One region of the Rhizobium sp. NPDC090275 genome, then DNA from elsewhere that is predicted to be linked to it. Evidence: riboswitches for the same ligand, from Rfam matches in the RefSeq annotation. Region 1 holds a riboswitch; each other region holds the start of a gene.
The links. Region 1 has a riboswitch for thiamine pyrophosphate ahead of thiB (thiamine ABC transporter substrate binding subunit). Riboswitches for the same ligand answer to the same signal wherever they lie in the genome.
Positions count from the first base shown of each region.

Region 2: another riboswitch for thiamine pyrophosphate. It lies ahead of ACIQUB_RS13740 (YkoF family thiamine/hydroxymethylpyrimidine-binding protein); the one in region 1 lies ahead of thiB (thiamine ABC transporter substrate binding subunit).
Region 3: another riboswitch for thiamine pyrophosphate. It lies ahead of thiC (phosphomethylpyrimidine synthase ThiC); the one in region 1 lies ahead of thiB (thiamine ABC transporter substrate binding subunit).

Region 1 covers NZ_JBIVYL010000010.1:47,294-57,461, reverse strand. Annotated here, with positions in the region: gene ACIQUB_RS23370 (MDR family MFS transporter) at 1-1,199, shown strand, start outside; TPP riboswitch at 1,273-1,389, shown strand; gene thiB (thiamine ABC transporter substrate binding subunit) at 1,470-2,450, shown strand; gene thiP (thiamine/thiamine pyrophosphate ABC transporter permease ThiP) at 2,478-4,127, shown strand; gene ACIQUB_RS23355 (ATP-binding cassette domain-containing protein) at 4,120-4,836, shown strand; gene ACIQUB_RS23350 (M48 family metalloprotease) at 5,078-6,622, shown strand; gene ACIQUB_RS23345 (RNA polymerase factor sigma-32) at 6,686-7,546, opposite strand; gene ACIQUB_RS23340 (CarD family transcriptional regulator) at 7,925-8,500, opposite strand; gene fdxA (ferredoxin FdxA) at 8,896-9,234, opposite strand; gene ACIQUB_RS23330 (RNA-binding S4 domain-containing protein) at 9,429-9,833, opposite strand; gene ACIQUB_RS23325 (helicase-related protein) at 9,837-10,168, opposite strand, start outside.
Region 2 covers NZ_JBIVYL010000004.1:571,647-581,814, reverse strand. Annotated here, with positions in the region: gene ACIQUB_RS13785 (XdhC family protein) at 7-339, shown strand; gene ACIQUB_RS13780 (XdhC family protein) at 336-1,022, shown strand; gene ACIQUB_RS13775 (ABC transporter substrate-binding protein) at 1,132-2,262, shown strand; gene ACIQUB_RS13770 (FecCD family ABC transporter permease) at 2,265-3,329, shown strand; gene ACIQUB_RS13765 (ABC transporter ATP-binding protein) at 3,323-4,075, shown strand; gene ACIQUB_RS13760 (sulfate/molybdate ABC transporter ATP-binding protein) at 4,080-5,114, opposite strand; gene cysW (sulfate ABC transporter permease subunit CysW) at 5,111-6,019, opposite strand; gene cysT (sulfate ABC transporter permease subunit CysT) at 6,022-6,843, opposite strand; gene cysP (thiosulfate ABC transporter substrate-binding protein CysP) at 6,949-7,935, opposite strand; TPP riboswitch at 8,234-8,344, shown strand; gene ACIQUB_RS13740 (YkoF family thiamine/hydroxymethylpyrimidine-binding protein) at 8,337-8,945, shown strand; gene ACIQUB_RS13735 (ABC transporter permease) at 8,982-9,806, shown strand; gene ACIQUB_RS13730 (ABC transporter ATP-binding protein) at 9,803-10,168, shown strand, end outside.
Region 3 covers NZ_JBIVYL010000009.1:84,958-95,125, reverse strand. Annotated here, with positions in the region: gene treZ (malto-oligosyltrehalose trehalohydrolase) at 1-777, opposite strand, end outside; gene ACIQUB_RS22115 (putative zinc-binding metallopeptidase) at 776-1,891, shown strand; gene ACIQUB_RS22110 (diguanylate cyclase domain-containing protein) at 1,999-3,162, shown strand; TPP riboswitch at 3,242-3,374, shown strand; gene thiC (phosphomethylpyrimidine synthase ThiC) at 3,467-5,293, shown strand; gene thiO (glycine oxidase ThiO) at 5,295-6,254, shown strand; gene thiS (sulfur carrier protein ThiS) at 6,266-6,463, shown strand; gene ACIQUB_RS22090 (thiazole synthase) at 6,466-7,239, shown strand; gene ACIQUB_RS22085 (thiamine phosphate synthase) at 7,236-7,862, shown strand; gene thiD (bifunctional hydroxymethylpyrimidine kinase/phosphomethylpyrimidine kinase) at 7,859-8,671, shown strand; gene ACIQUB_RS22075 (hypothetical protein) at 8,909-9,148, shown strand; gene ACIQUB_RS22070 (HWE histidine kinase domain-containing protein) at 9,605-10,168, shown strand, end outside.

The DNA.
Region 1 (10,168 bases):
CGCGCGTGCTGCAGGGCCTCGGCGGCGGCGGCATCATGGTGTCGATCTTCGCCGTCAATGCGGACCTGTTCGAGCCGCGCGAGCGAGCGAAATACCAGAGCTATTCCAGCCTCGTCCTCATGGCTTCGGGGGCAATCGGCCCTGTCCTCGGTGGCGCGATGAGCGATATGTTCGGCTGGCGCTCGATCTTCCTCGTCAACGTGCCGATCGGCGCGATCGTGATTGCCGGGCTGGCCTTCATGCTGCCCTACCGCAAGCCGAACCGCCGCCCGAAGATCGATTACGCCGGCGCGTTGCTGCTGGCGATGACCACCAGCTGCATCGTGCTCGCCGCCGATGGCAGCCAGCTCTTCGGCTCGCTGGTGGCGCCGGGCAATCTTGGCATCATCGCGCTCGGCATCGTCTGCGCCATCGCCTGGGTGCTGGTGGAGCGGCGCGCCGCCGAGCCGATCGTTCCGCTGTCGCTGTTCCGCAACCCGACATTCGGCCTGCTGCTGGTCATGTCGGTGATGAGCGGTGCGATCGGTATCGGCATGGTCAACTACTTCGCGCTGTTCCTGCAGACGACGACGGGTCTTTCGCCATCGGCGGCCGGCGCGCTCTTCATTCTGCTCACCGGCGGCATCGTATGCGGCTCGCTATCGGCCGGGCGGATGATCTCGGCGACAGGGCGCTACAAGCCGTTTGCGATCGCCAGCCTCTCCGTCAGCGCCGTCGCCTTCGTCCTGCTGTCGCAGGTGCATGCCGGAACGCCGGTGCTGATCATCGGCGCGATCATGGCGATGCACGGCATCGGTATCGGTCTTGCGCAACAGGTGCCGATCATCGGCGTGCAGAATGCGGCGCCCGCCCGCGATGTCGGGGCGGCGACCGGATCGGTAACGCTGTCGCGCATGGGCGGCGCCTCGATCGCGATCTCCATCTACGGCGCCATCATCGGCTCGCAGCTCGGCCGCACGGGTCTATCGATCCCCGGCGTCGAGAATATCGAGCAGCTGACGCCTAAGATGATGGCGGCATTGCCGGAGGCGGCGCGCCAGGCGGTGGCGGATGCCTATGCCAGCGCCTTCGTGCCCCTGTTCATGACCTCGTGCCTCATTGCCTTCATCGGGCTTGTGGCGGCGCTGATGCTGAAGCCGGTGCAATTGCCGCGCACAGGTGGGACGCCCGCGAAAGCCGCCGCCGAGGCCGCCGAATAGCCCACGAACCCGGCTGACGAACCCTGGCCGACGTCCGCTCTTGCCAGACGCCGGCTACGGATATACACCTTGCGACGCTCTAACGGGGTGCCTTGTATCTTCCCAGATACTTGGCTGAGAGGCTTGCAAAAGCCAACCCGCGGAACCTGATCCGGCTAACACCGGCGGAGGGATTAGACGCGTGACACCAGGCACCGCCCTTTTCCCCTTCAATGAACCTAGAGGAGAGGTGTCATGACCCATTTCAAGACCTATGCGCTCGGCGCTGCCATGCTGTTGGCGAGCTTTTCGGCAACGGCTACGCTCGCGGCCGACAAGGCGCTCACCATCTATACCTATGAGAGCTTCACCTCCGAATGGGGTCCCGGCCCGAAGGTGAAAGCGGCGTTCGAGAAGACATGCGGCTGCACGGTCAATTTCGTCAGCGTCGCCGATGGCGTGGCGCTGCTGTCGCGTCTGAAGCTCGAAGGTGCCGGCACCAAGGCCGATGTCGTCCTCGGCCTCGACACAAGCCTGATCACCGAAGCCAAGGCCACTGGCCTATTCGATGCCAGCGGCATCGACACCGGCGCGCTGCAGGTCCCCGGCGGCTTCAAGGATGATGTCTTCGTGCCTTATGACTACGGCCATTTCGCCGTGATCTACGACACGCAGACGATCAAGACGCCGCCGGCGAGCCTGAAGGAGCTGGTCGATGGCGATCCCGCGCAGAAGATCGTCATCGAGGATCCCCGCACCTCGACGCCGGGCCTCGGCCTGCTCTTGTGGGTGAAGTCGGTCTATGGCGACAAGGCGCCGGAAGCCTGGGCCAAGCTCAAGAAGCGCGTGCTGACGGTGACGCCCGGCTGGTCGGAGGCTTACGGCCTGTTTACCAAGGGCGAGGCGCCGATGGTGCTCTCCTATACGACGTCGCCCGCCTATCACATGGTTTCGGAAAACACGGATCGCTACCAGGCGGCGGCATTCTCCGAGGGGCACTACATCCAGATCGAGGTTGCCGGCCTGTTGAAGAACGCGCCGGACAAGGCGCTGGCGCAGGACTTCCTGAAGTTCATGGTCACCCCTGGCTTCCAGGACGCGATCCCGACCAACAACTGGATGATGCCGGTGTCCAAGACCTCGGAGCCGCTGCCGGATGCTTTCGGCAAGCTCGTCAACCCGTCGAAGACCTTCCTGATGAGCTCGGATGAGGTCGCCAAGAACCGCAAGGCCTGGATCGACGAGTGGCTGGCCGCCATGAGCATGAATTGATGAGCATGAATTGATGAGCATGAACTGATGCTTCTTGCGCCGTCCGAAAGACGATATGCGCTGGCCGGCGGGGCGCTCAGCCTCGCCGCCATCATCGTCTTCGTGACGGTCGCGACGCTATCCCTGCTGATCTCCACCGACGGCATGCCTGTCGGATCGATCGTTTCCGATCCATACATCCTGCGCGTTCTGCGCTTCACGCTTCTGCAGGCGGCGCTTTCTACGTTGCTGTCGGTCGTGCTGGCCATTCCGGTCGCACGGGCGCTGGCGCGGCAGCCACGATTTATCGGCCGCATCTGGATCATCCGGCTCATGGCGGTGCCGATGGGGCTGCCGGTGCTGATCGGTGCGCTCGGTCTGATCGGCATCTGGGGCCGGCAGGGTGTCGTCAACACGATGCTGTCATGGGCGAGGATCGACCAGCCCGTCAGCATTTATGGGCTGTCGGGCATTCTGCTCGCGCATGTGTTCTTCAATCTGCCGCTTGCCTGCCGGCTTATGCTGGCGGCGTTGGAGCGAGTGCCGGGCGAATACTGGCTGGTGGCGAGCGGTCTCGGCATGCGGCCGGTGTCCGTCTTCCGCTTCATCGAGTGGCCGGTGCTGCGTTCGGTCATACCAGGTGTGGCGGGGCTGATCTTCATGCTCTGCGCCACCAGCTTCACGCTGGTGCTGATGCTCGGCGGCGGACCGGCGGCGACCACGATCGAGGTGGCGATCTACCAGTCGCTGCGCTTCGATTTCGATCCCGGCCGCGCGGTGGGCTTGTCCCTGCTGCAGATCGCGTTGACGGCCGTGGTTCTCGGTATTCTCTCGCTGCTGCCGACGTCAGGCGATGCGGGGCTTACGTCGGGTCGCACGATCCGACGGCCCGATGGCACGCTGTTCGGTGCGTGGATCGCCGATCGCGCGCTTCTCACGCTGGCGGTACTGTTTCTCGGCCTGCCGCTGCTCTTCATCGTGATTGCCGGTCTGCGCGCCGATCTGGTGAAGCTGGTCGGCGAAGCGATCTTCTGGCGGGCCTTTGCCACCAGCGGCGCGATGGCGCTTTCGTCGGCCTTGCTGTCGTTCGCCCTGTCGATGCCGCTCGTGCGCGCCCGCCATACGCTCTCGCTTGAGCGCAAAGCGCGGCACGGCGCGCGGTCCTTCTTTGGCGCAATGGGTGCCGCCTCGTCGCTCGTGCTTCTCTTCCCGCCCATCGTTCTCGCCACGGGTTGGTTCCTGGCGGCGCGTGATGTCGGCGACGTCAATGTCGTGGCGCCGGTGCTTGTGGTCGCCATCAATGCGCTGATGGCGATGCCTTTCGTCGTCAGGGTGCTGGAGCCGGCCTACGCAATCCACCAGCGCCGCACACAGCGGCTGAGCGCCAGCCTCGGCATCTCCGGCCTCGCCAAGCTGCGGCTGATTTCGTGGCCGGATCTGCGAAAGCCGGTGCTGACGGCGTTGTCCTTTGCCATGGCCCTGTCGCTGGGCGATCTCGGCGCCGTGGCCTTGTTTGGTTCGGATAGCTTCGTGACGCTGCCGTGGCTGGTCTATTCCAGCCTCGGCAGCTATCGCACCAATGATGCGGATGGGCTGGCGCTGATCCTCGGCGTGATCTGCCTGCTGTTGACGATTTCGGGCACGATGGGCTCGGGGGTGGCGGATGAGCCGAAGCGGGAGGCGCTGTCGCATGAGTGATGCCATCGAGATGCGCGGCGTGACGCTGCGGCTGGGCCAGAACTCATTCGTGTTCGATTGCGCGCTGCCCGAGAGCGCCGTCATCGGTGTCACAGGCGCATCGGGCGCGGGCAAGTCGACCTTCCTCAATCTGCTGGTCGGTTTCGACACGGCGGATGCGGGGCAGATCCTGTTTGACGGGAAGGATATCGGCCATCAACATCCGGCCGAGCGGCCCGTGTCGCTGGTGTTTCAGGACAACAACCTCTTTGCGCATCTCGATGTCTTCACCAATATCGGACTCGGCATTCATCCGGCGCTGAAACTTGGCGATGCCGATCGGCGCGCGATCACGTCGGCGCTTGAGAAGGTCGGGCTGTCAGGCTTCGAAAAGCGGATGCCGGCGACGCTTTCGGGTGGCGAGCGGCAGCGGGTGGCGTTTGCCCGGGCGCTGGTGCGTCAGCGCCCCATCCTGCTGCTCGACGAACCCTTCGCCGCGCTCGATCCGAGCCTGCGCCGCGACATGGCGGGGTTGCTTCTGGCGATGCATCGCGACAGCGGCAACACTGTCGTGATTGTCTCGCACGACGCCGACGAGATCAGGCGGATTGCCGACTATGCGATTTTCATCGACCAGGGCAGGGTCGCGGTGGCGGCGCCGATCGCGCGGTTTTCGACCGGCGAAAACAATTCCGCGCTGGGGCAATTTCTGCGGATCGACGAATCTTAACAAGACAACGGCACTTTCGCCATAATTTGCGGCGACCCAGAGAACTCCTTAACCACGTTAGGCTTGCTAAAGTATAAAGCCGCCATATTTAGGCAGAGTCTCGCTATGCAACCGATGCGGAAATCAGCTAAAGCAAAGACTTGGGCCCTCGATTGTGCACTGCGGAAACGGGGGCGTACGCCTGTTGAACCTTGATGAAGACGACCGGGGCGCCATGACGGCGAGCCGGCCGAGAAGCGCGATGACTCGGAGAGCCAGACTGGACCGCATGACGACGTGGAAACTGCCCGCGCCTTCCAGTGATGTGTTCTTCGCAGCGTGCCGCTGGGCACGACGGGCGTCGATCCTGTCCGCCTCCACCGTGGCGCTTTACGGCTGTCAGTCGGCGCTTGAGCAATCCTATCAGCCCAGTGTCGGGCCCTCGTCCAATCCGCAGATCGTCGACGAAGTGCAGAAGAACGATCCGCGTGCGGCCATGGGCGCGCGCGAGCATCCGCGCATCGTCGCGAGCTATGGTGGCGAATACAAGGACGCCAAGACCGAGCGGCTGGTGGCGCGCATTGCCGGCGCGCTGACGGCGGTGTCGGAAAATCCGAGCCAGTCCTACCGCATCACCATTCTGAATTCGCCCGCGATCAACGCATTCGCGCTGCCCGGCGGTTATCTCTACGTCACGCGCGGCCTTCTGGCGCTTGCCAATGATGCGTCGGAAGTGGCGGCCGTGCTGTCGCACGAAATGGGCCACGTCACCGCCAACCACGGCATCGAGCGGCAGAAGCGCGAAGAGGCGGAAGTGATCGCCAGCCGCGTCGTCGCCGAGGTGCTGTCCAGCGATATCGCCGGCAAGCAGGCGCTGGCGCGCGGCAAGCTGCGCCTTGCCGCCTTCTCGCGCCAGCAGGAATTGCAGGCAGACGTCATCGGCGTGCGCATGCTCGGCGAAGCCGGCTACGATCCCTATGCGGCCAGCCGTTTCCTGGATTCCATGGCCGGCTACAGCCGCTTCATGTCGGTCGATCCCGATGCCGACCAGAGCCTGGACTTCCTGTCGAGCCACCCGAATTCGGCGCAGCGCATCGAGCTTGCGCGTGATCATGCCCGCGCCTTCGGCCAGGAGGGCAAGGTCGGCGATACCGGGCGCGGATATTATCTCGACGGCATCGATGGCCTGCTCTACGGCGACAGCCCGGAAGAGGGCTATGTTCGCGGCCAGACCTTCCTGCATGGTGGTCTCGGCATCCGCTTCGATGTGCCGCCGGACTTCAAGATCGACAACAAGGTCGAGGCGGTCATGGCGACCGGCCCCGGCGACATCGCTATCCGCTTCGACGGCGTGGCCGACAACCAGAACCAGTCGCTGACCAACTATATCTCCAGCGGCTGGGTCACCGGGCTCGATCCGTCGACCATCCAGCAGATCACCGTCAACGGCATGGAAGCCGCCACCGCGCGCGCCAGTGCCGATCGCTGGGATTTCGACGTGACTGTCGTGCGAAACAATTCGCAGATCTTCCGCTTCCTCACGGCCGTGCCGAAGGGAAGCACCGCGCTGCAATCGACGGCCGACGTGCTGCGCTCCAGCTTCCGGCGCATGACGCCGGCAGAAGCGGCATCTCTGAAGCCGCTTCGGGTTCGCGTGCTGACGGTGCAGCCTGGAGATAACATCACCACGCTCGCGGCGCGGATGATGGGGACGGATCGCAAGCTCGATCTGTTCAAGCTGATCAACGCCCTGCCGACCGGTGCCTCCGTTGCGCCCGGCGACCGCGTCAAAATCATCTCGGAATAAAAAGAGGCCCGGCTTGCGCCGGGCCAGTTGCATCACTGGGGAGTAATCTCGGAGTAATCGGGGTCAGTGCGCTGCCATATACGGATCGGCGCTGACGAGCGCTGTCCGGAGCTTTTCCATCGCGCGGCTTTCGATCTGGCGGACGCGCTCCTTGGAGATGCCGAGGTCGGCGCCAAGCTCTTCCAGCGTCGCTCCGTCTTCGGCAAGGCGGCGGGCGCTGATGATCTTCATCTCGCGTTCGTTGAGATGCGTGAGCGCGGACGCAAGCCAGACCCGGCGGCGTTCGCCGTCGATCATGTTGGTGACCTGTTCATCGGGCAGCGGCTCGTTGCTGACGAGGAAGTCCATCTTCTCGGCGCTGTCGGCATCGCCAGACACCGATGGTGCCTGCAGCGAGGCGTCGTTGCCGGAGAGGCGTGCATCCATGGTCTGGACGTCGGAGAGGCTGACGCCGAGTGCCGCGGCGATCTCCTGGTGGATCGATTGCAGCGTCAGCTGCGTATCACCCTTGGCGAGCTTGGCGCGCAGGCGGCGCAGATTGAAGAACAGCGCCTTCTGGGCCGAGCTGGTGCCGCCGCGCACGATCGACCAGTTGCGCAGGATATAATCCTGGATCGAGGCGCGGATCCACCAGCTTGCATAGGTGGAGAAACGGACATCACGCTCCGGCTCGAAGCGGGCGGCGGCTTCCAGAAGGCCGACATAGCCTTCCTGGACGAGGTCGCTCATGGGAAGTCCGAAGTTGCGGAATTTCGCAGCCATCGAGATGACGAGGCGCATATGCGCCATTGCGATCTGGTTGCGTGCCCCACGGTCGTCGTTGTGCTTCCAACGGACAGCGAGGTCGTGTTCTTCCTCGCGGGCAAGATAGGGAGCCGCCATGGCGATCTTGATCATGCGCCGGTCTGCAGACATGTTCTTCATATCGGTCTCCTGAGTTCAGACTTTTAGCCCTAAAAAAGGGCAAACAAGGCTTGCTTCCGGACGTTGCGGACCGGATCAAATTCATGGCTGGAAGATATGAAGGCCTAACTCTGGACGTCTCAGAGAGAGGCCCTAGTTACTGCTATGTGCTGGTTATGCCGCGAGCCCAGACCGTTTTCTTCACGTTGCCAAACCGGCAATTTGTGGAAGGCATGATCCGCTCCTCGTCGCATCCTGACATGAAAACCGGACCTCCAGCGAAATTGCTTTCTCCCGGAAGTCCGTGGTGACAGTGTGTAAACGCGCGACTGTGGAAAAGGTTCCAATAAAAAAACCCGGCACGATGGCCGGGTTTTTTGGTAAGAAGAAAGCCTGAGATCAGGCTGCTTCTTCCTCTTCTGCTTCGTCTTCTTCCACAGCCTTGCCGCGCTTCGGACCCTTGTTCAGGTTCGTTTCGACGAGGCGGACGGCTTCGGTTTCCGAGAGCTTGTTGACGGCGGCGATTTCGCGCGCCATGCGGTCAAGCGCTGCTTCGTAAAGCTGGCGTTCGGAATAGGACTGTTCCGGCTGGTTTTCGGCACGATAAAGGTCGCGAACGACTTCAGCGATCGAGATCAGGTCGCCGGAGTTGATCTTGGCATCGTATTCCTGCGCGCGACGGGACCACATGGTGCGCTTGACGCGCGCCTTGCCCTGCACGACCTTCAAAGCACGCTCGACGAAATCCGTCTCGGAAAGCTTGCGCATGCCAATGCTCATGGCCTTTGCGACCGGCACTTTCAGGCGCATCTTGTCCTTCTCGAAATCGATAACGAAAAGTTCGAGCTTCATCCCGGCAACTTCTTGCTCTTCGATAGCGGTGATGGTACCGACTCCATGAGCGGGGTACACGATCGATTCACCGGTCTTGAAACCATGGCGGGCTGCTGAAGGCTTTTTCTGCTGGATCGTCATTCTTGTCAAAAACTCCCTGTTACGCTTCCGGCCAAGGCCGGAGCCGGGTCAGTCAGGCCCGGATGAGACGGTCGGATCCGTCGGGTGACTTTACTTCTGGTCCCACCGGGAAGAAGCAAGCATATTCAGACACGCAATCTTGGGGCGTGACAGCTCAAGATCATGATATGTCACGGAAATCGCGCTTGGATTTGTTTGCTTTCGTGGTGGTTTGGGGCATCCTTGATGCCGCAAAAGGAACAGTGTGTGAAAGTTACCACAAAAATATGAGGAAATCAATAATTTACTGCGTATGAGTCATGCGGGCAACACATGTCGCCCCCATAAGTCATGCATATCCGCCGTGAGATTGGGCATATTCCGGCCCTGTCTCAGACTATAGTATCAATGGGCGATCAATCGCCGGCGCCGGGCTTTTCCGAGAAGTATTTCTCGAACTTTCCGGTCTCGCCATCCACGTCCTTGGCGCCATCCATCGCGTCCTTCTTGACGGTGATGTTGGGCCAGATGCTGGCGAACTCGGCATTGATCTTCAGCCACTTGTCGAGGCCCGGTTCGGTGTCCGGCTTGATCGCCTCGGCGGGACATTCCGGCTCGCAGACGCCGCAGTCGATGCATTCGTCAGGATTGATCGCGAGGAAATTCTCGCCTTCATAGAAGCAATCAACGGGGCAGACTTCAACGCAATCGGTATATTTGCAGCGAATGCAGTTGTCGGTCACGACATAGGTCATGAAGAACTCCAGGATTTTCACGCAGACGGGGCCGGGCAACCTGGAACGTCGCGCCTTTCCCCTGGCCGGAGACGGACATGACCAGTCTTGGGAACTGCCACGCCATCCGGCAAGTTGCTTGTGAAGTATCGGCTTTAGTGCCGGATTTCAAGGATAAAGAAAGCGCGAAAGCGGCGAGTTTGGAGACGGATTTTCTAATCGTCGTCGGACATCAGGCGGTCGATTGCGCGGCGCTCTTTCTTGGTCGGGCGTCCAGCGCCCGTATCGCGGGTCGCCTGCTCGTAGGGCGTCAGCTGTTTGCGGTCTTGCGCGGAGGGTGAGATGTCGTCGTAGAGGAGGCGAGCCTCCTCGAAAGGGCCGCGCCGAGCGCCGCCGGATTTGACGATCAGAACGAACTCGCGGCGGTCGAGCGAGAGCTCGATCCTGTCGCCGGTCTTGATCTGATGGCTGGGAAGATTGACGCGCTCGCCGTTGATGCGCACATGCCCGGATTGGACATGGGCCTGCGCCAGCGAGCGCGATTTGATCATGCGCGTGAAGAACAGCCACTTGTCGATGCGCTGGCGCGAACCGCTTGATGGCTGTGTCTTCTCGCTCATCGATTACTTCTTCATCTGCTCCTTCAAGGCAGCGAGCTTTGCGAAGGGCGAATCCGGATCGACCGGCTTTTCCTTGCGCGGGGGCTTTGCCTCGAAGCGCAGCGGCTGGGAGCCGCCACGGTTGTTGTTGCGGTCGTCGCGACCCTTGCCACCACGGTCCTGACGGTCGCCGCGCTGGTCGTTGCGGCCCTGGTGCGGCTTGCCGCCGTCCTTGCCGCGGTTCTGGCGGTTGCCGTCGCGGTTCTCGCCTTCGCCGCCCTGGCGACGATGGCCGTGGCCACGATCCTGGCGTTCACCCTGGCGTTCGCCACGCTCCTGACGCTCACCCTGGCGTT
Region 2 (10,168 bases), on a different contig from region 1:
TGCAAGATGGCACAGGCATCGGATCGCCTGGATCCGCTGAAGACGGCGCAGCAATGGCAAGAGAGCGGTCGCCGCGTTGCGATTGCGACCGTCGTCGAAACCTGGGGATCGGCACCGCGACCTGCCGGCAGCCACCTGGTTGTCGATGCAGACGGAAATTTCGAGGGCTCGGTCTCCGGTGGTTGCGTTGAGGCTGACGTGATCTCCGAAGCGATGTCGGTCATTGCGGGAGACGACGCGAAAATGCTGGAGTTCGGCGTGGAGGACGAAACGGCTTGGCGCGCGGGTCTTTCCTGCGGGGGCCGGATTCGCATTTATGTCGAAAGGCTTGGCCAATGAAGGCGGAACTGCTGGCGCGCATAAATGCCGCCCGTGAGGCACGAAAATCGGTTGTCCGGATCACGAACCTTGCCGACGGCACCGACACGGTGATCGTCGAAGGAGACGCCTATGATGGTCCGTTCGCGACCGCATTGCCCGCCGCATTTCGCTCCGGCAAGTCAAGCCAGGCGGAGATTGGCGGCAAGAGCTACTTCCTCAATGTCTACGTCCCGCCGCCCAGGATCGTGGCAATCGGCGCGGTGCATATCAGCCAGGCGTTGGCGCCGATGGCTCGGATCGCCGGCTTCGACATAAAAATTATCGACCCTCGCAGCGCCTTTGCGACGGAGGAACGCTTCGAAGATGCAGATCTGCTCGCGGAATGGCCTGAGGAAGTTCTGAAGACGTCACCGCTCGATAGCTACACGGCTTTGGCCGCGCTGACCCATGATCCAAGGATCGATGACTTTCCCCTTGCGGAAGCCTTGCGCGCGGGTTGTTTCTATGTCGGAGCCCTCGGCAGTCGGAAAACGCAGGAATCTCGGCGCCAGCGGTTGCGCGAGCAAGGCTTTGAGTCAGCCCAGTTGGAGCGCATTCATGGTCCCATCGGCCTCGATATCGGTGCGGCCAATCCGGCGGAGATCGCAGTCTCGATCATCGCCGAAATTATTCAGGCCTTTCGTCTTCGCCCGTTGTCCTGAGAGCGTTGACGTCGAAGGTCGCTCAATCTCAGGCAAGTTGCGAGATATAACTTGACTATGAAAGTCATAAAATAATAGACGGGGTCAATTCCAAGGGAGTGACCCACCAATGCGCCTTACCGGCAAAATCCACGCACTAGCAGCCACCCTCTTCCTCTCGACCGCCTTGCCGGCCCTAGCCGGCACCGTCACCATAAAGGACGTGACGGGGCGAAGTGTTGAGGTCAACACGCCCGTGAAGCATATGATTCTCGGCGAAGGCCGCCAGATCTACTTCCTTGCCGCGCTCGACAAGGAGAATCCGTTCGAACACGTGGTCGGCTGGCGTGATGATCTGCCCAAGGCGGATCCGGAATCCTACGACGCCTATCTCGCCAAGTATCCCGATATCGCCAAGCTGCCGACATTCGGCGGCATGAAGGATGGCACCTTCGACATCGAGCAAGCCGTGGCGCTGAAGCCCGACGTCATCCTGATGAACATCGACGCCAAGACCGCGACGGAAGAAGCTGGTTATATCGAAAAGCTCGGCAAGGTCGGCATCCCCCTCGTCTACGTGGATTTCCGCGAGAAGCCGATGGAAAACACCGAGCCGAGCATGCGCGTCATGGGCCAGTTGATGGGCAAGGAAGCGGTCGCCGAGGATTTCATCAAGTTCCGCGCCGACAGCATCAAGCGCGTGACTGATGTGCTCGAGAAGAACAACCCGAAGAAGCCCGTGGTCTTCGTTGAGCGCGCCGGCGGCTATTCGGATGATTGCTGCATGTCCTTCGGCAACGAGAATTTCGGCAAGATGGTCGAGATCGCCGGCGGCATCAACATGGCCAAGGATATCATTCCCGGCACCTTCGGAACGGTCAATCCGGAGCAGGTCATCGCCTCCAATCCCGACCAGATCATCGTGACCGGCGGCAATTGGGACAAGTACGTCCCCGGCGGCGCCTGGGTGGGTGTTGGCTACGGCGCGGACCTCAAGGAAGCTCATCGCAAGCTCGAGGCACTGACGAAGCGCCCGGCCTTCACCGGCGTCAAGGCTGTCTCGGATGGCAATGTGCATGCCATCTGGCATCAGTTCTACAACAACCCCTACCAGTTCGTCGCGGTCCAGGAGATGGCGAAGTGGCTGCATCCCGATCTCTTCGCCGATCTCGATCCTGAAGCGACCTTCAAGGAACTGCACGCCCGCTTCCTGCCGCTGGACTACAAGCAGGGCTATTTCGTCTCCCTGAAGGACATGTGAGCATGGCTGTCAGCGCCATCGAGACATCGGCAACGGGGCGCGTGCAATATCGCGCCCTTGCCTTGCGCCGCATCGTGATCCTGCTCGCCCTCACCATCGCGTTGTGTTTCAGCATCGCGCTTGATATGGCGCTCGGACCGGCCAATTATTCGCTATCGGACGTGCTTGCGGCACTTGCAAACCCCGGTGAGGTGGCTGCGCAGTTGCGGGTGATCATCTGGGATATCCGCATGCCGATCGCCCTGATGGCGGTCACGGTCGGCGCATCGCTGTCGGTCGCCGGCGCGCAGATGCAGACCATCCTCTCCAACCCGCTCGCAAGCCCGTTCACGCTGGGGATTTCGGCCGCGGCGAGTTTCGGCGCGGCGCTTGCGCTGGTCGGCGGCGTCTCGCTGTTTCCCGGCGCCATCCAGTACATGGTGCCGCTCAACGCCTTCCTGATGGCGATGGCCGCGGCGCTCTTCATCCATTTCGCCTCGACGATGCGCGGCGTGAGCGTCGAGACCATCGTGCTGCTCGGCATCGCGCTGGTCTTCACCTTCAATGCGGCTTTGTCGCTGCTGGAATATCTGGCGTCCGAGCAGGCGCTTGCCGCCGTGGTGTTCTGGACCATGGGCAGCCTCACCAAGGCGACATGGCCGAAAGTCTGGTTCACGGCCGCCGTTCTCGTCGTGACCGTTCCCCTGTTCATGAAGGATGCCTGGGCGCTGACCGCACTGCGGCTCGGCGACGACAAGGCGGCCAGCATGGGCGTCAATGTGCGGCGCCTGCGGCTGCAGACGATGATGATCGTCAGCCTGCTCGCCGCCATACCCGTATCGTTCGTCGGCACGATCGGCTTTGTCGGACTGGTCGGTCCGCATATCGCGCGCATGGTCGTCGGCGAGGATCAGCGCTTCTTCTTGCCGGGAGCCGTCATTTGCGGCGCGCTTCTTCTGTCCGTAACATCGGTGGTGAGCAAGATGCTCATTCCCGGCGCCATCCTGCCGATCGGCGTGATCACGGCGCTGGTGGGCGTACCGTTCTTCTTCGTCCTCATTTTCAGCAACAGGAGACGCGCATGGTAGCGCTCGCGCTCAAAAACGTTGGCGCGACCTATGGTCGGGTCAAGGTGCTCCAGGATGTCGGGATCGACGATCTTCGCGGCGGCAGCGTCACCGCGATCATCGGGCCGAATGCCGCCGGCAAGTCGACGCTCTTCAAGCGCATCGCCTCGCTGATCAAGGGGCCGGGACTGGTCGAGCTCTCCGATACCGAGGCCGGTCCGCGAACGATCTGTTACATGCCGCAGGACACCGGCGCCAACGCCGTGCTGACGGTCTACGAGTCCGTCTTGCTGTCGGCCAAGCAGGGCAGCGGTTGGAGGGTTGCCGATGAGGAACTGGCCGCGATCGACCGGCTCTTGAAGGCGCTACGCATCGACGATCTCGCGTTTCGCGGGCTTGGCGAACTTTCCGGCGGCCAGCGCCAGCTGGTCTCACTTGCGCAGGCGCTCATTCGCAATCCGGAAGTCCTGCTCATGGACGAGCCGACCTCGGCGCTCGATCTGCACCGGCAGGTGGAGGTTCTGGACTTCATCTCCACCACCGCCAAGCGCGACGGCATGATCGTCCTCATCGCGCTTCACGATCTCAATCATGCTCTGCGCTATTGCGAGAACACCGTCGTCATCAGCAACGGCAAGATGGCGGCGAGCGGCAAGACCGGCGACGTGATCACCAAGACCATGCTGCGCGATATCTACAAGATCGACGCGCGCATCGAGCACTGCTCGCAGGGAACGCCGCTCGTCATCGTCGACGGCGCGATATGATCGCTTAGACTGCAGCCTGCGCTGCGCCAAATACCTTGGCGCGGCGTACCGTGACGAAGCCGCGATCTCCGGCCCGAACAGCACGCTCGGGCTCGACGTCGAATTCCAGCTGCACACCGCTTTCGGTGCTCGCCAGAATACGCCGGCCATCCGGCCTGTCGAGAACCCGATCGACGCTGGCGCCGATGCCGGGGCCGTCTCCGGACCAATCGAGGTCGGCCGGGCGCGCATAGATCTCGCCGGTACCATCGGCAATACCGGGTGCCGCGACCGAAGCACCGCCGGCATAGGCAACGCCAGAGCGGATTTCGGCCGGCAACACGTTGGCGTCACCCAGGAATTTCATCACGAAGGCCGATTGCGGATCGCGGCAGACCTGCTCGGGCGTGCCCTCCTGAACGATTTTGCCGTCCTTCAGGATGACGACGCGGTCAGCGAGATCCAGAGCCTCTTCCTGGTCGTGGGTCACGAAGATGGTGGTGATGCCGAGCTCGTGGTGGATCTCGCGCAGCCAGCGGCGCAGGTCGTGACGCACATTGGCATCGAGCGCGCCGAACGGCTCGTCGAGAAGCAGCACCTTCGGATCGACCGAGAGCGCACGGGCAAGCGCCACGCGCTGGCGCTGGCCGCCTGAGATCTGTGCCGGAAACCGGTCGCCCAGCCCCTCCAGCCGCACGAGACGCAGCAGCTCGGTGACGCGCGCTTCGATCGCGGCCTTGTCGCGCTTGACCTTCGAGACCTTCATGCCGAAGGCGATGTTTTCGCCGACCGTCATGTGCGGGAAGAGCGCATAGTGCTGAAAGACAAAGCCGACGCCACGGTCGCGAACCGGAATGTCGGTCGCATCCTGGTCGCCGAAGAAGATCTGGCCGCCATCCGAATATTCGAGGCCGGCAACCATGCGCAGGATCGTGGTCTTGCCGGAACCCGAAGGCCCCAGCAGCGCGAGCAGTTCGCCGCTGCGGATATCCAGCGAGACATCGCGCACGGCGCGAAACGTGTCGAAGGTTTTGACGACGTGGTCGAGGCGGATCTTCATGAGTTTTTCTCTGCTGGCTGGGCAACGAGGACGGGACGCGCGGCGGGCTTGGCACTGCTGGAGCGACGGCCGGCCCCCTGGCGCTCGAGCGCCACCTTGGCGATAATGGTGAAGATGGCGATGACCGCCAGGATCGAGGCGGCTGCGAAGGCGCCGGTTGCCTGATAATCGTGATAAAGCAGCTCGATGTGTAGCGGCAGCGTATTCGTCTGGCCGCGAATATTGCCCGAGACCACAGACACGGCGCCGAATTCGCCCATCACGCGCGCATTGCAAAGCACGACACCATAGAGCATCGCCCACTTGATGTTCGGCAGTGTGACCGAGAAGAACGTGCGCCAGCCGGAAGCGCCGAGCGACGTCGCCGCTTCTTCGAGATCGCGCCCTTGCGCCTGCATCAGCGGGATGAGTTCGCGCGCGACGAAGGGTGCGGTCACGAACATTGAGGCAAGCACGATGCCTGGAATGGCGAACAGGATCTTGATGTCGTAGGCCTCGAGCGTCGGCCCGAAGATGCCTTGCAGCCCATAGACGAAGAGATAGGCAACGCCGGCGACGATGGGCGATACGGAGAACGGCACCTCGATCAGCACGAGCAGGAAGCGCTTGCCCCAGAAGTCGAACTTGGTGATCGACCATGCGGCCGCGACGCCGAAGGCGGTGTTGATGGGTACCGCGACCAGCGCGGTCAGCACCGTCAGCATGATCGCATGCAGCGTATCAGGATGACTGATTGTGGCGCTGTAGACCTGCCAACCCTTGGCGAAGGCTTCAACCCCGATGATGACGAGCGGCGCCAGGATGAGGAAAGCGCCGATGATCAGCACAAGGCTGATCAAGGTGCACCGGACGATCGGCTGGTCGCCGACGCGCGGCGGTTTTCGGCGGGTGGGAATGCTGCTCATGATCAGTTCCTCACCGTGTATCGCAGCGCCCGCGCCTGCATCCAGTTGGTCAGCGCCAGCATGAGGAAGGCTGTGAGCAGCAGGACAGAGGCGATCGCGGCGGCCGCCTGGTAGTCGTACTCCTCAAGCCGGATGAAGACGAGAAGTGCGGTGATCTCCGTCGACATCGGCTGATTGCCGGCGATGAAGATGATGGCGCCGAACTCGCCAAGCGAGCGGGCGAAGGACAGCGACACGCCGGCAAGCAGCGCTGGCGTCAGCAACGGCAGCATGACCTTTCGGAAAATCGTCCAGTCCGAACCACCCAGCGACTGCGCGGCCTCTTCGTAAGCGGGATCGAGATCCTCGAGAACCGGCTGAACGGTGCGGACGATGAAAGGAAGGCTGGTGAAGCACATGGCGACCATGATGCCGATCGGCGTATAGGCGACCTTGATGCCAATACCTTCAAGCACCGAGCCGAACCAGCCATTCGCCGCAAACAGCGTCGTCAGCGCGATACCGGCCACCGCTGTCGGCAACGCGAATGGCAGATCGACCATCGCATCCACGAGCCGCCAGCCGGGAAAACGATAGCGCGTCAGCACCCAGGCGAGCGCGAAGCCGAAAAACAGGTTGAAGATCGTGGCGCCGAGCGCCGAGAGCACCGTGACCCGATAGCTGGCGAGCGCGCGCGCGGATGACACGATACGCCAGTAGTCCTCTGGCCCAAGGCTTGCGGCCTTGAACACCAGGGCAGCCAGAGGAAGGACGACGATAAGGCCGACATAGAGAAGGGTCACACCCAGCGACAGGCGTAATCCGGGCAGGACATTGCGTCTCAAGCGGTCATTCCCTGTTTCATAAGTCCTGCTCTACAAGCACGATGACGAAAGCAGCCCGGGGGGCAAACGCCAGCCGAGCCAAGCGATATAATATCCGGTTAGGGCTTACCGGCTGCCATAAAGCTTGTCGAGAATGCCGTCGGAGGCGAAATGCTCCTTCTGGATCTTTTCCCAGCCGCCGAACGTATCGTCGACATTGACGAGGCGGATCGCCGGAAAATGGTCCTTGAACTCGCCGATCACGTTCTCATCGCGAACGCGATGGCCGAACTGCGCGGCAATCCGCTGACCTTCCTCGGTGTAGAGGAAGTCGAGATAGGACTTGGCGAGCGCTTCTGAGCCATGCTTGGCGGCGACCTTGTCGACCACAGCGACGGGGAATTCGGCAAGCAGGCTGACCGACGGGATCACGCCTTGAACCTTGTCGGAACCGTACTGCTTCTCGATGCCGCGCGTCTCGGCTTCGAAGGTGATCAGCACATCGCCGGTCTCGCGCTCGACGAAGGTCGTCGTGGAGGCGCGGCCGCCGGTGTCGAAGACCGGCACGTTGTCGAAGATCTTGGTGATGTAGGCTTCGATCTTACCCTCGTCGCCCTTGTAGGCTTCCTTGGCCCAAGCATAGGCGGCGAGATAGGTGTAGCGCGCATTGCCCGATGTTTTCGGGTTGGGGAAGACCGCATGCACGTCGTCACGCGCGAGATCACCCCAGTCCTTGATGTTCTTCGGGTTGCCGGCGCGCACCAGGAAGGATGGGAAGGAGTAGAACGGCGACGCGTTGTTCGGGAAGGCCTTGGCCCAATCCTTGGAGACGAAGCCGTTCTTCGCGAGGAAATCGATATCCGTCGACTGGTTGAACGTCACGACGTCTGCCTCGAGACCTTCGATGATCGAGCGTGCCTGCTTGGAGGTGCCGGCGTGCGACTGGTCGATCGTGACGCCCGGATGCTGCTTGATGAAGGCTTCGTTCTCCGAGGCGAAAAGCTCGCGCGAAACGTCATAGGACGCATTGAGAAGCTTTGTCGGCTCTGCGGCATGGGCCTGAACGGAGAAGAGGGCGGCAAGTGCTGTGCCGAGAATCAGAAGGCGGTTCATCTATCGCTCCGGTGTTTCACTGTGCGGTGAAACTAATCGGACCGCCTCCAGATCGCGAGGAACCACCGCCCCCGGTTGCGGACAGGCTTAGAAATTCTGTCCCTTTTTCGCCATATTTCGCGGCGGTTTTGCTTCATGCGGCGCGGGAGCATACTTACCGAGCGTTCCTAAGCCTCTGCTAACAAAATGCTTTCTTCACATCGCAAAATTGAGAGGGCCGAATAGAAATTACTGCGAAGTCTCGGCTCCTCAGTCCACGACATGGCCCTTGCGCTCGTCCAGGCTTTGGCGTATCACCCCGACATCACAGGGGTGCTCCGTAATGCCGGGGCTGAGATACGGTCGCATGATCGTGGACCCTCAAGCTGATCTGGATAATGCCAGCGGAGCGAGGTAGAGCGATGTTTTCCGGCGCGCAGATTTCACTGTATCCCATGACCGACAATTTCGTCGGTGTCATCACCCAGGCGCTTTCCGCGCTCGATCCCCATCGTGACAGGTTGCGGATCGAGACGGACGATATTTCGACGCTGATCATCGGCACGCCCGACGTGGTCTTCGCCGCCATGCGCGACCTGTTCGCGGCGGCCGCCAGCAGCGGCAAGCATTGCGTGCTGCACGCGACCATCTCGCGCGGCTGCCCCGGCGAGCCTGACGACCCGATCTGCCAGACGCCCGAACTGACCGGCCCCATGGCGCCGCTCGACGAGCGCAAGGCCCGCGCGCACCAGGCGGTCAAGGACGCGCCTGTCATCGGCCAGGAAACGGCCGCGCAGTTCTCGCTTTATACGCTCGGGATCGACGGCCACATGGACGAGATCTACGGCTGCATCGACTTCCTGAAGAATTCGGGCGTCTTTGAGAAATCGAAGAATTTCTGCACGAAGCTGCGCGGCGACACCGGTGCGGTGTTCTCGACCGTGCACGAGGCGCTGGTGCGCTTCGGCCCGCCGGCAGGCCATGTGACGATCGACCTTACCGTCTCGGCAAACAGCCCGTCCAAGCGCTAAGCGCCGATCCACGCTCGCGTTCAAAACGGTTCTATCATGTCGACATCACGCCCGCCTTCCCGGCAGGTCGTTTCCGGCCTGCACCATCACATCCGCACCGGTCTAAGCCGGGCTCTGCCGGCAATCGCGGCCGTCTGCCTTCTGGTGGCGACTTGGGAGGCCTATGTCCGCCTGTCCGGCATCTCGCCCACGACCTTGCCCTCGCCGTCCCGCGTTCTCGCGCAGACCTTTCAGGCCCGGCAGGCGCTGTTCGACAACACGCTTCCGACATTGCGGGCGACGCTTGCCGGTTTCGGCTGCTCGCTTGCGGCCGCATTCACCCTGTCGGTCCTGATCGATTTCTGCCAGCCGCTCCGTCGGGCGCTGTTTCCGCTCTTCATCATCAGCCAGACGCTGCCGCTGGTCGCCATCGCGCCGCTGATCGTTCTGTGGTTCGGCTTCGGCCTGATGCCCAAGATCCTGCTGGTCGCACTCGTCACCTTCTTCCCGATGCTGGTGGCGCTTTGCCAGGGCTATCAATCGACCGAAGACGAACTGCAGCAACTCGTGGCTTCGATGGGAGCGCCACGCTGGAAGCAGTTTCTGCTCGCCCGCCTGCCATCCGCCCTGCCCTTCTTCTTCGCCGGGCTGCGTATATCCATCACCTATGCCGTCGTCGGCGCGATCTTCGCGGAATATGCGGGTGCTGCCAAAGGGCTCGGCATCTACATGCTGAACGCCAAGAACAATTTTCGGCCTGATCTGGTGCTGGCCGCCGTGTTCGTCAGCGCCGTGCTGACCCTCACTCTGTTCGGCCTCACCGTCATCGCCGAACATCTGGCCATGCCATGGGCGAGACGCGGAAAGGGGAGCGCCCGATGACCGCGCCACGCCTGGAACTCAACCACATCACCTGCCGCTATGGCGAAACCCCTGTTTTGTCAGACATCTCGCTGACAGTGAAGCCCGGCGAATTCGTCTCCATCCTCGGGCCGTCAGGCTCGGGCAAGTCCACGCTCTTCAAGCTGCTGACCGGCGCGCGCAGGCCTGAGGGCGGCAACATGCGCTTCGACGGCCAACCGCTTGACGGAACGATCCACCCCTTCGCCTTCATGCCGCAGCGCGATGCGCTGATGCCGTGGCGGCGCATAATCGACAACACCACGCTTGGCCTCGAGGTTCAGGGCATGCGCCGCGCCGAGGCCCGCCGGCGGGTGCTGCCGCTGTTTTCCGAGTTCGGTCTC
Region 3 (10,168 bases), on a different contig from region 1:
ACCGTAAGCTGCATGCGGCGCGTAGAGCAGTACGCCGTCATAGCCCCAGCCGCGTTCTCCGCCAAACTGCGCGACGGGTAAGACTTCGATCATCGTGATGGCGAGCTCCGCAAGATGGGGGAGCTTAGCGATCGCCGCTTGGAACGTCCCCTCTGCGGTGAAGGTGCCTATATGCACTTCGTAGACGACGGTTTCCTCCCAAGGCCGCCCTTTCCAGCCTGGGTTCCGCCAAACATAGCTGTCCGGGTCGACTACAATGGACGGGCCGCGAACGTCGCTTGTCTGCGCACGAGATGCGGGGTCGGGCACGGCCATTCCGTCAGCCAGAATGTATCGGTACTCACTACCAATTGTGACGTCCTGCAGTGTTTTTGTGAACCAGCCGTCCTCGCTGCGAGCCATGTCGTACTGCTGGGTACCGATCTCGAGAGAAAGACGCTGTTGACCTGGCGCCCAAAGGCGGAATTCCGTCTCTCCGGACGCATTGCGTCGAGCCCCCCAACCTTCTGAACCAGTTGAATGGGGGAGCAGGTTTGTGTTTGACTGCATGATCTGCCTTTCAGGCTTGAGAGAGCGACTGGCAAACGACCGATAACCCACGTTGTTCCGGCGTTTGACACGGTTGACCAAATTTTGCCACGGTCGGCCAAATAAAGGCGATCTGGAAACAAGCTCGAGTCGGTCGGGACTGACGACCTGCACATTTTTCGGTTTGAGGTCTGATCTTTTTACCCAGTCGCGCGTTAGGCGACGCCCCCAACCAGAGAAATTATTCATGCGCCTCTATCAATGCGACGTCAGCGGACTGCCACTCTATTTCGACAATCACTTCAGCGTCGGTGCTGACAACGCTCCTGTCGGCTTTCTCGCCGAAACAATGACGATGCACACTTTGATGCCAGCAGGTGATGATCTTTGGAGCATCATATCGCGCCCTGGTGAAACGTGGCGTTTCTGCGGGAACGCGCAGATTGACGGAAGCAATTGGTTGGTGCGATCCGACGACCCCAATCCATTGGCCATTCCGGCCCGATACAACCGCCTGATCCCGAATACCGATACGCCGCAGGGCTTGGAGCGGTTTCGAAAGATCGGCGCCGCACAAAGACAGTTGTTCTACTCTATCCTGCGGTTTGGTTTGCCTTGTCCAGGAAGAGATGCTGACCCGCAGGCCGGATTGGTCTTCGATTTTCTGGAGGATGCAATCGATGAGCTCGGTAACCTCATTCCGGCTATGACCGGTCACGAAGATGGCCTTATCAGCTTGCGCGCGGCTGAATCAGACGACGTCGTGCGCGAGACCGTCCGGGTGTCGATGGGCGAGCCATACCGAACGTTGCTTGGCCATTTTCGGCATGAGATTGGACACTTCTATTTTCAGCAACTCGTCGCAGACAGCGACTTGATCGACGAAGCGCGATCGCTTTTCGGCGACGAACGTGAGGACTACGATGCGGCACTTCAGCGTAACTATTCGGAAGGACCACCGCCAAATTGGCAGGAGAACTTCATCTCGACATACGCAAGCTGCCACCCTTCCGAAGACTTTGCCGAATGCTGGGCGCATCTCTTCCACATCGTTGATACTTTGGAATCGTCGCGCGCCTTCGGTCTTTCAATCGAACCAATGAGGCACCATGAGCTTGATGCGGAGGTCAATTTCGACCCTTACCGGGCCAAGAGTGCACAGCAGCTCGTCAATGCCTGGGTGCCCATCAGTCTTGCGCTCAACACATTCCAGCGCTCGATGGGGCAGGGTGACATCTATCCGTTTGTCTTGCCGCCGCCCGTCGTTGACAAGCTCGACTTTATCAACAGGCTCATTGGTCATGCAAGGTCGAACTATCGCGAACCGCTGCGTGCTCGTCCGAAATTTTCGGAGAACAAGTGAAAGCAACGAAGTTCGGGTCATGGGAGGAAAGCTCCCGTGACCCGCAAATCAATCTCTCATGGAAGACCATTTAACAATTCCGCAGCTTAGGCGGGTTAAAGTCTAGCATGGTCGCTTCAGAAGCGACTGCGTTCTCTGAGGTGAAAATGTTTCGTGTTGAGGAAACTCCCGAAATCCGGAATGCGCTTGTCTCTGAACTTGCTCAGACCACGTCGCCCACCACGGTGATGGGACTCACCATTCTAATCTTTGGTCTATTCTCATATGCGACCGTTGCGGATCCGCATCTGCTGGTCGCGACCGTCCTTGGTACGGCTGCGTCCTTCGCAAAGGTGGTTATCATGCACCGCCAGGTCAGAAGCAATGGGGGCTTCGTCAAGACGCGAGTTGAAACGGACCGCTGGGAAATTTCGCATGCGTCTGTGACTGCCGTCGTTGCGGCATCCGTGGCGGCCCTCTCTGTCATGATGTTTCGCAGCATCGATCTTCATCTCCACATGCTTGCCGCGGCCCTCCTGCTTGGATATTCCGCAGGTGTGGCGAGCCGCGTCTCAGTACGGCCGAAGATCGCCGCATCGGCAATCACCATTGCAGCGGTTCCGACCATAATTTCGGCAGCGTTGGTTGGCGATACCCCCCACCTTATCCTCGCAGGGATGTTTTCCGTTTTCTTTGCGGCGGGAATGCAAAGTGTTTGGCATGTTTACACCACTGCTAGGCGCCAGATCGTTCTTGCCCTGGAGATGGCGTCTCATGCCCGACAAGACGGCCTTACGGCTTTACCGAATCGATTTTCGATGCAGGAGACCTTTCGGTCCTACCAAAAGAGCCTTGGCACACTGGTCGGTGTCCATTGCTTCGATCTTGATGGCTTTAAGGCCATCAATGACAGACTTGGCCACTCGGGAGGCGACGAGCTACTACGCACGGTAGCTGGGCGCCTGCGGTCGTTAGTCACTTTGCCCAACGTCGCCGCGCGCTTTGGTGGCGATGAGTTCGTTATCCTTCAGGTCGGAATAACGACACCCCGTGAGGTCGCGGAGTTCGCTGAGAAGACAGCGGCGGAGCTTGTACTGCCATATTCGATTTTTGGCGAGGAGGTCTCGATAGGCGTCAGTCTCGGTTACACGATCAGTTCTGCTGATGAAGCCAATCTCGACGACATGGTTCGACTGGCAGATCTCGCGTCCTATCGCGCGAAGCGCCGAGGTGGAGGTATCGACGTTGAATTGCCAGGCGGAGCCCCTTCCACTCGGAAGATCGTCGTTTGATCAAAGATCGAACCGTCATCAAGCACTGTCTACTTTGCGTTTTGACTTGACCAAGGTGCGTAACGTCGCATAGCCTTTCGACATTCACCAGGGGTGTCCCGGCAAGGGGCTGAGATTCTGCTGAACAACTCGGTTTTGCCGATTGTGGGCGCAGTGACCCGTTGAACCTGATCCAGTTCATACTGGCGTAGGGACGGTGCAAGCGCTCGAAAAGCAAGGGTTTCCCGCTCGGAATCCGTGCCGGCGTCTTTCCATCATTCCGGCTGATGACTGGGTCTCCAACCGCAACTTGGAGCCTCAAACCATGAATATTGCCGCAAAAAGCCTGACCCCCACAGTGACCACCGGCCCGCTGCCGGCCTCGCGGAAGATCAATATCCCCGGAGAGATCCACGCCAACATCCGGGTGCCGATGCGCGAAATCAGCGTCCATCCGACATCAGGCGAACCGCCGGTCGTCGTCTATGATTCCTCCGGTCCCTACACGATCGAAGGAGCCGATATCCGCATCGAACAGGGCCTGTCGCAGTTGCGCCGCGACTGGGTTCTCTCCCGCGGCGATGTCGAGGCCTATGAGGGCCGCAACGTGCGCCCCGAGGACAACGGCTTCGTCAGCGGTGATCGGCTGACGCCCGAATTTCCGGCCAAGCGCCCGCCGCTGCGCGCCAAGGACGGCAAGGCCGTCACCCAGCTCGCCTATGCGCGCGCCGGCATCATCACGCCGGAAATGGAGTTCATCGCCATCCGCGAAAATCTCGGTCGCAAGGCGAAGGCGGAAGCTTTGATCCGCGACGGCGAGAGCTTTGGCGCCCATATTCCAGATCACGTAACGCCTGAATTCGTCCGCCAGGAGGTGGCCGCCGGCCGCGCCATCATTCCGGCCAACATCAACCATCCGGAAAGCGAACCGATGATCATCGGCCGGAACTTCCTCGTGAAGATCAACGCCAACATCGGTAATTCCGCAGTCACCTCATCCATGGCCGAAGAAGTCGAGAAGATGGTCTGGGCCGCGCGCTGGGGTGCAGACACCGTCATGGACCTGTCGACGGGCCGCAACATTCACAACATCCGCGAATGGATCATCCGCAACTCGCCGCTGCCGATCGGCACTGTGCCGCTCTATCAGGCTTTGGAAAAAGTTGGCGGCATCGCCGAGGACCTGACCTGGGAAGTGTACCGGGATACCCTGATCGAGCAGGCCGAACAGGGTGTCGATTATTTCACCATCCATGCCGGCGTGAGGCTGCATTACATTCCGCTGACCGTCAACCGCGTTACCGGCATCGTCTCACGCGGCGGATCGATCATGGCCAAGTGGTGTCTTCATCACCATCGCGAGAGCTTCCTCTACGAGCACTTCGAGGAAATCTGCGATGTCTGCCGGGCCTATGACGTCTCCTTCTCGCTCGGCGACGGGTTGCGCCCCGGCTCGATCGCCGACGCCAACGACGCCGCACAGTTTGCCGAGCTGGAGACGCTCGGCGAGTTGACGAAGATTGCCTGGGCTAAGGATTGTCAGGTCATGATCGAAGGCCCCGGCCACGTGCCGATGCACAAGATCAAGGAGAACATGGACAAGCAGCTCGCCGTTTGCGGCGAAGCGCCCTTCTATACGCTCGGGCCGCTGACGACGGATATCGCACCCGGCTACGATCATATCACCTCGGGAATCGGCGCTGCGATGATCGGCTGGTTCGGAACAGCGATGCTCTGCTACGTCACGCCGAAGGAACATTTGGGCCTGCCGGATAGAAACGACGTCAAGACCGGTGTGATCACATACAAGATCGCCGCACATGCCGCCGATCTGGCCAAGGGCCATCCGGCGGCCCAGGTACGTGACGACGCCTTGTCGCGAGCTCGTTTCGAATTCCGTTGGGAGGATCAGTTTAATCTGTCGCTCGATCCGGACACCGCCCGCAGCTTCCACGACGAAACCCTGCCGAAGGAAGCGCACAAGGTCGCGCATTTCTGCTCGATGTGCGGTCCGAAATTCTGCTCGATGCGGATCTCGCATGACATTCGCGCCGAAGCGCAGAAAGAAGGGCTGGAAGCCATGGCGGCAAAATACCGGGAAGGCGGCGATCTTTATATGCCAATAGACAATTCCGCACGTCCGGCCGAATAAAATGCACGTCCTTGTCAAAGGGGCCGGCGTTGCCGGCCTCGTGGTTGCCCATGAACTTAGCGCGCGTGGAGCGGATGTGACCATTTCCGATCCGCATATCGACTTCAGCCATGCCGCCTCGTGGCTTGCCGGCGGCATGCTCGCGCCCTTCTGTGAGCGGGAAAGCGCCGAAGAAGCCGTGTTGACGCGCGGCTTCGACGCCGCAGATCGATGGGATAAGATGCTGCCCGATGAAGTCGTGCGCAACGGAACGCTCGTCATCGCGCCGCCGCGCGATTTTGGCGAACTCAAGCGGTTCGCCAGCCGCACGACCGGGCATGATTGGATGGGGGAAAACGAGATCGCTTCCCTCGAACCCTCTCTTTCCGGCCGTTTCAAGCAGGCACTGTTCTTTCGCCAGGAAGCTCACCTCAATCCGCGCCGCGCGCTGCTCGGATTGAAGAAGAAGCTTTCAGCGCAGGGTGTCGCGTTCACCAAGACAGATGTGGATGCGCGCGAATTTAGCGAGATCGTCGATTGCACGGGGGCCGCCCGCATCGGGGATACCAGCGAACTTCGTGGCGTGCGCGGCGAAATGCTCTATCTCCACACGGAAGAAGTAACCCTCGCCCGCCCCATCCGGCTCCTGCACCCGCGCATCCCGCTCTATATCGTCCCACGCGGAGACGGCCTGTTCATGGTCGGCGCGACCATGATCGAGAGCGATTTCAACGGCTCGATCACTGCGCGCTCGTTGATGGAGCTGCTCAACGCCGCCTATGCGGTCCATCCGGCATTTGCCGATGCCACCGTCGTTGAGACAGGCGTCGGCATCCGCCCCGCCTTCCCAGACAATTTTCCGCGTGTGACGCGGCAGGACAATATCGTCACCTTTAACGGGCTCTACCGTCATGGCTTTCTGCTCGCGCCCGCGATGGCCGCCCAAGCTGCCGACATGCTTTTTTGCCAACAATCCGAGTAGAGGAAATCCCAATGCGCCTGATCATCAACGGCGAAGCTCAAACGGTTGCCGCCACCACACTTTCGCAGCTCTTGTGCGCGCTCGATTATGAAGGCGATTGGCTGGCAACTGCCGTCAACGGCGAACTCGTGCACCGTGAAGACCGCGATGACCACGCGTTGAACGATAATGACCGCGTCGAGATCCTGACGCCGATGCAGGGAGGCTGATCATGCTTGAGCTCTACGGACATAAAATTGCGTCCCGTCTTCTTCTTGGTACCGCGCGTTATCCCTCGCCGGCCGTGCTTGCCGAGACGGTGAAACGCTCAGGAACGGAAATCCTGACCGTATCTTTGCGCCGTGAAACGGCAGGCGGCCGCAATGGTGGCGCCTTCTTCGACATGATCCGGGCCCTTGGCACCCGCATTCTTCCAAATACCGCCGGCTGCCACGGCGTCTCCGAAGCGGTACTGACCGCGAAGATGGCGCGAGAGGTTTTTCGGACCAACTGGATCAAGCTCGAGGTCATCGGCAATCATGATACCTTGCAGCCGGATGTTTTTGCGCTGGTCGACGCGGCCCGCATCCTCATCGGCGAGGGCTTCGAGGTTTTTCCCTACACGACTGACGATCTGGTCGTCGCCGAGCGCTTGCTTGACGCCGGGTGCAAGGTGCTGATGCCGTGGTGTGCGCCGATCGGAACAGCGGCAGGGCCGCTCAATCTCTTTGCACTCCGATCGATGCGGGCGAATTTCCCCGAGGTGCCACTGATCGTCGATGCCGGTATCGGTCGTCCCTCGCATGCGGCAACGGTCATGGAGCTCGGGTTCGACGCCGTACTGCTCAACACAGCCGTCGCCGGAGCAGGAGACCCGGCCAGCATGGCAGAGGCCTTCTCCAAGGCGATCGATGCCGGCAGGCAGGCTTTCGAGGCGGGCATGCTGGAGCCTCGCGAGATGGCCGTTCCCTCGACGCCCGTCATCGGAAAGGCGGTGTTCCTGTGACGCTTGACCCGTTCTATTTGATCGTCGACAGCGCTGCCTGGGTTGAACGCTTGGTGCCGCTCGGCGTCAAACTCGTCCAATTGCGCATCAAGGATCGGGCGGCTTCCGAAATTCGCGCGGAGATTCGTGCTGCAAAGGCCGTCTGCGCTGATCATGACTGCCAGTTGATCGTCAACGACTATTGGCAGGCAGCGATCGAAGAGGATTGCGATTTCATCCATCTCGGTCAGGAAGATCTGGCGGTCGCGGATCTCGGTGCCATCCGTCGGGCCGGCCTTCGGCTTGGAGTCTCGACCCACGATCCGGCAGAGCTCGAAATAGCACTTGCCGCAGAACCGGATTACGTGGCGCTCGGACCTGTCTGGCCGACAATTCTGAAGAAGATGCCGTGGCAGCCTCAGGGCATGGGGCGTATCGGTGATTGGAAAAGCAGGATCGGCACCTTGCCGCTCGTCGCCATCGGCGGGATCACCGCCGAGCGCGCACCGCTCGTGCTTACAGAAGGCGCGGCCAGCGCAGCCGTCGTCACGGATATTACGCGCCATGACAACCCGGAGGCTCGTACCCTGCAATGGCTTTCGGCCACCGCGCCCTGGCGACCTCGTGAGGACGTCGGGGCATGACGGTGATTGGACTCACGATCGCCGGCTCGGATAGCGGAGGCGGCGCCGGCATTCAGGCGGATCTGAAAACCTTCTCGGCCCTCGGCGTTTATGGTGCAAGCGTGCTTACGGCCATCACGGCGCAGAACACGATTGGCGTCGCCGCCATCGAAGAAGTGTCCGCCGCGATGGTGTCGGCGCAGATGCGGGCCGTGCTTGGCGATCTTGCCGTCGACGCCATCAAGATCGGCATGCTGTCGCGGCGCGAGACGATCGAAACCGTTGCCGATGGCTTGCAGGGCTATCGGGGGCCTGTCGTGCTTGACCCTGTCATGGCTGCGACGTCAGGTGATCGGCTTCTGCGCGACGATGCGGTGGCCGTGCTTAAAGCCCGGCTGATGCCGCGGGTAGATCTCATCACACCCAATCTCCACGAGGCGGCGATCCTGACCGGCGAGATGATCGCCGCGACGACGGATGCCGCCATGCACCAGGCGCGCATGCTGCAGGCAGGCGGCGCTTGCTCAGTACTCGTTAAAGGCGGACATGGCACGGGCCGCGAGTGTATCGATATTCTGCTGACCGCCGAAGGGGAACTGCACCAGTTCGTCCGGCCCCGGCTGGCGACGACAAACGATCACGGGACCGGCTGCACCCTGTCGGCGGCGATTGCCGCCCGTCTGGCCAAGGGCGATGGACTGGCTGCAGCCGTTGCGGCGGCAGGTGATTATCTCCATGCCGCCTTGATAGCGGGCCGCGACCTGAAGGTGGGTGGTGGTCGAGGCCCCGTTCACCATTTTTTCGGCAACAGGCAGCGCTTTAGATTTTGAGCACTCGGTGCAGGGATTAACTTGGTGCGTTTGCGGAACTCCAGGATAAGCCGACATTAAGGTGTTTTTCGTTTGCAGACATCGAGATCCCAACTCCCCACCGTATTACAGATTCGCAAATCAAATATTAATGTCAAGACATGGAAAGTAACGGGCAATATCTGCAATAGCAATCTATGGAACTCTCGAGGCTATTGTGCCGTTTTGAGGCGTAAAATCGGCTGCGTGGAGTTTTTTATGCCAAAGACGATCGCAAAACTTGAACAAGATAGGGCTGACCTGTCCACTATTATCACTGACTACAGTATGAAGCTGAAAGACGCGAACAGAGCTGAGCTGGAAAAGCTAAACAGCTTGCTTTGCTGCCACCTGACGCGTCTACGTGAAATCGATTTAGAACTCGCCGACCGCCGCGCCCTTTATACGGGAAAGCATCGCCTTTCCGATACCGGGCACCAATTTGACGATCGCCTGTAACAAGTCTGCTGCGGCCATCGACCCAAACTAGATGGAAGCGATTTTGCGAGAGCCTTAAGTCAGCGTTTTGGAGGCGCTGCCTTTTCACCATCCGAATGTCGCTCAGTATCCCCGAACTAAAGCCTTGTGTTGACCGGCCGTCCGCGGCGCCATTCCACGTTGTGCCCGCCTAACCTACACGGTCATGATTTTACTCAGGCATGACTGTTTCGGATAGACCGCACATGATCGCCTGCCGACATCGATGTTTACTTAGGCCGTAGAGCGTGATGATCGAGTGTCAACTTATCGCATTTGGAACTATGCCCGGCCGCCCGTCGCCCATGCGTCCGTAATGACGCGGCTTGAGGAAGGTGGCATTTGGCTCGAAAATCAGCGACCCGCCCATATGATCGCGGAACCGTCAATCTCGTCATGGAGTTACCCGCGTTGTAGGTAACCACGATCTGGTGAGTAATGTCAGTTGCAATCGTAAATGTAACCACCAAAGCGATCGGGTTCGCCAATGACGACTTTAGGGCCCTATTAGAGGAAATCCCGATCTCGCTCCAGGAATTTGCAGAGGTCGTGGGTAGTTGCGCAGTCGAAAGCGTGGCGGGCAACGTTGAATTCTCTGGCCGGGTGATTGAAAGGCTGCGCTCAAAATCTTTCAACACATCCGGTCGCATCGAAAACATGGCGTATGTCTCCCTTGGACGCGAGACTGGCGCCGACTTCTTAATGGCGATTGAGAACCAAGACACAGTTGTGGAGGCATTGGAACCGCGCTCACTTACGCAGAGCTATCTCGCTATGGCTCTACAATCGAGTGGCATCGGTGCTTGGTCACTAAACCTTAAGACTCACGAGGCCGAGCGAACGCGCAGTCATGACGCGATCTTCGGATATGAGGGCCAGGCACCACGCTGGGATCTGAATGTCTTTCTCTCGCATGTTGATCCATCAGACAAGACTAAGGTAGAGAGGGCGTTTGAGAACGCGGTAACGCAACGATCAAACTGGGCGTTCAAATGTAAGATT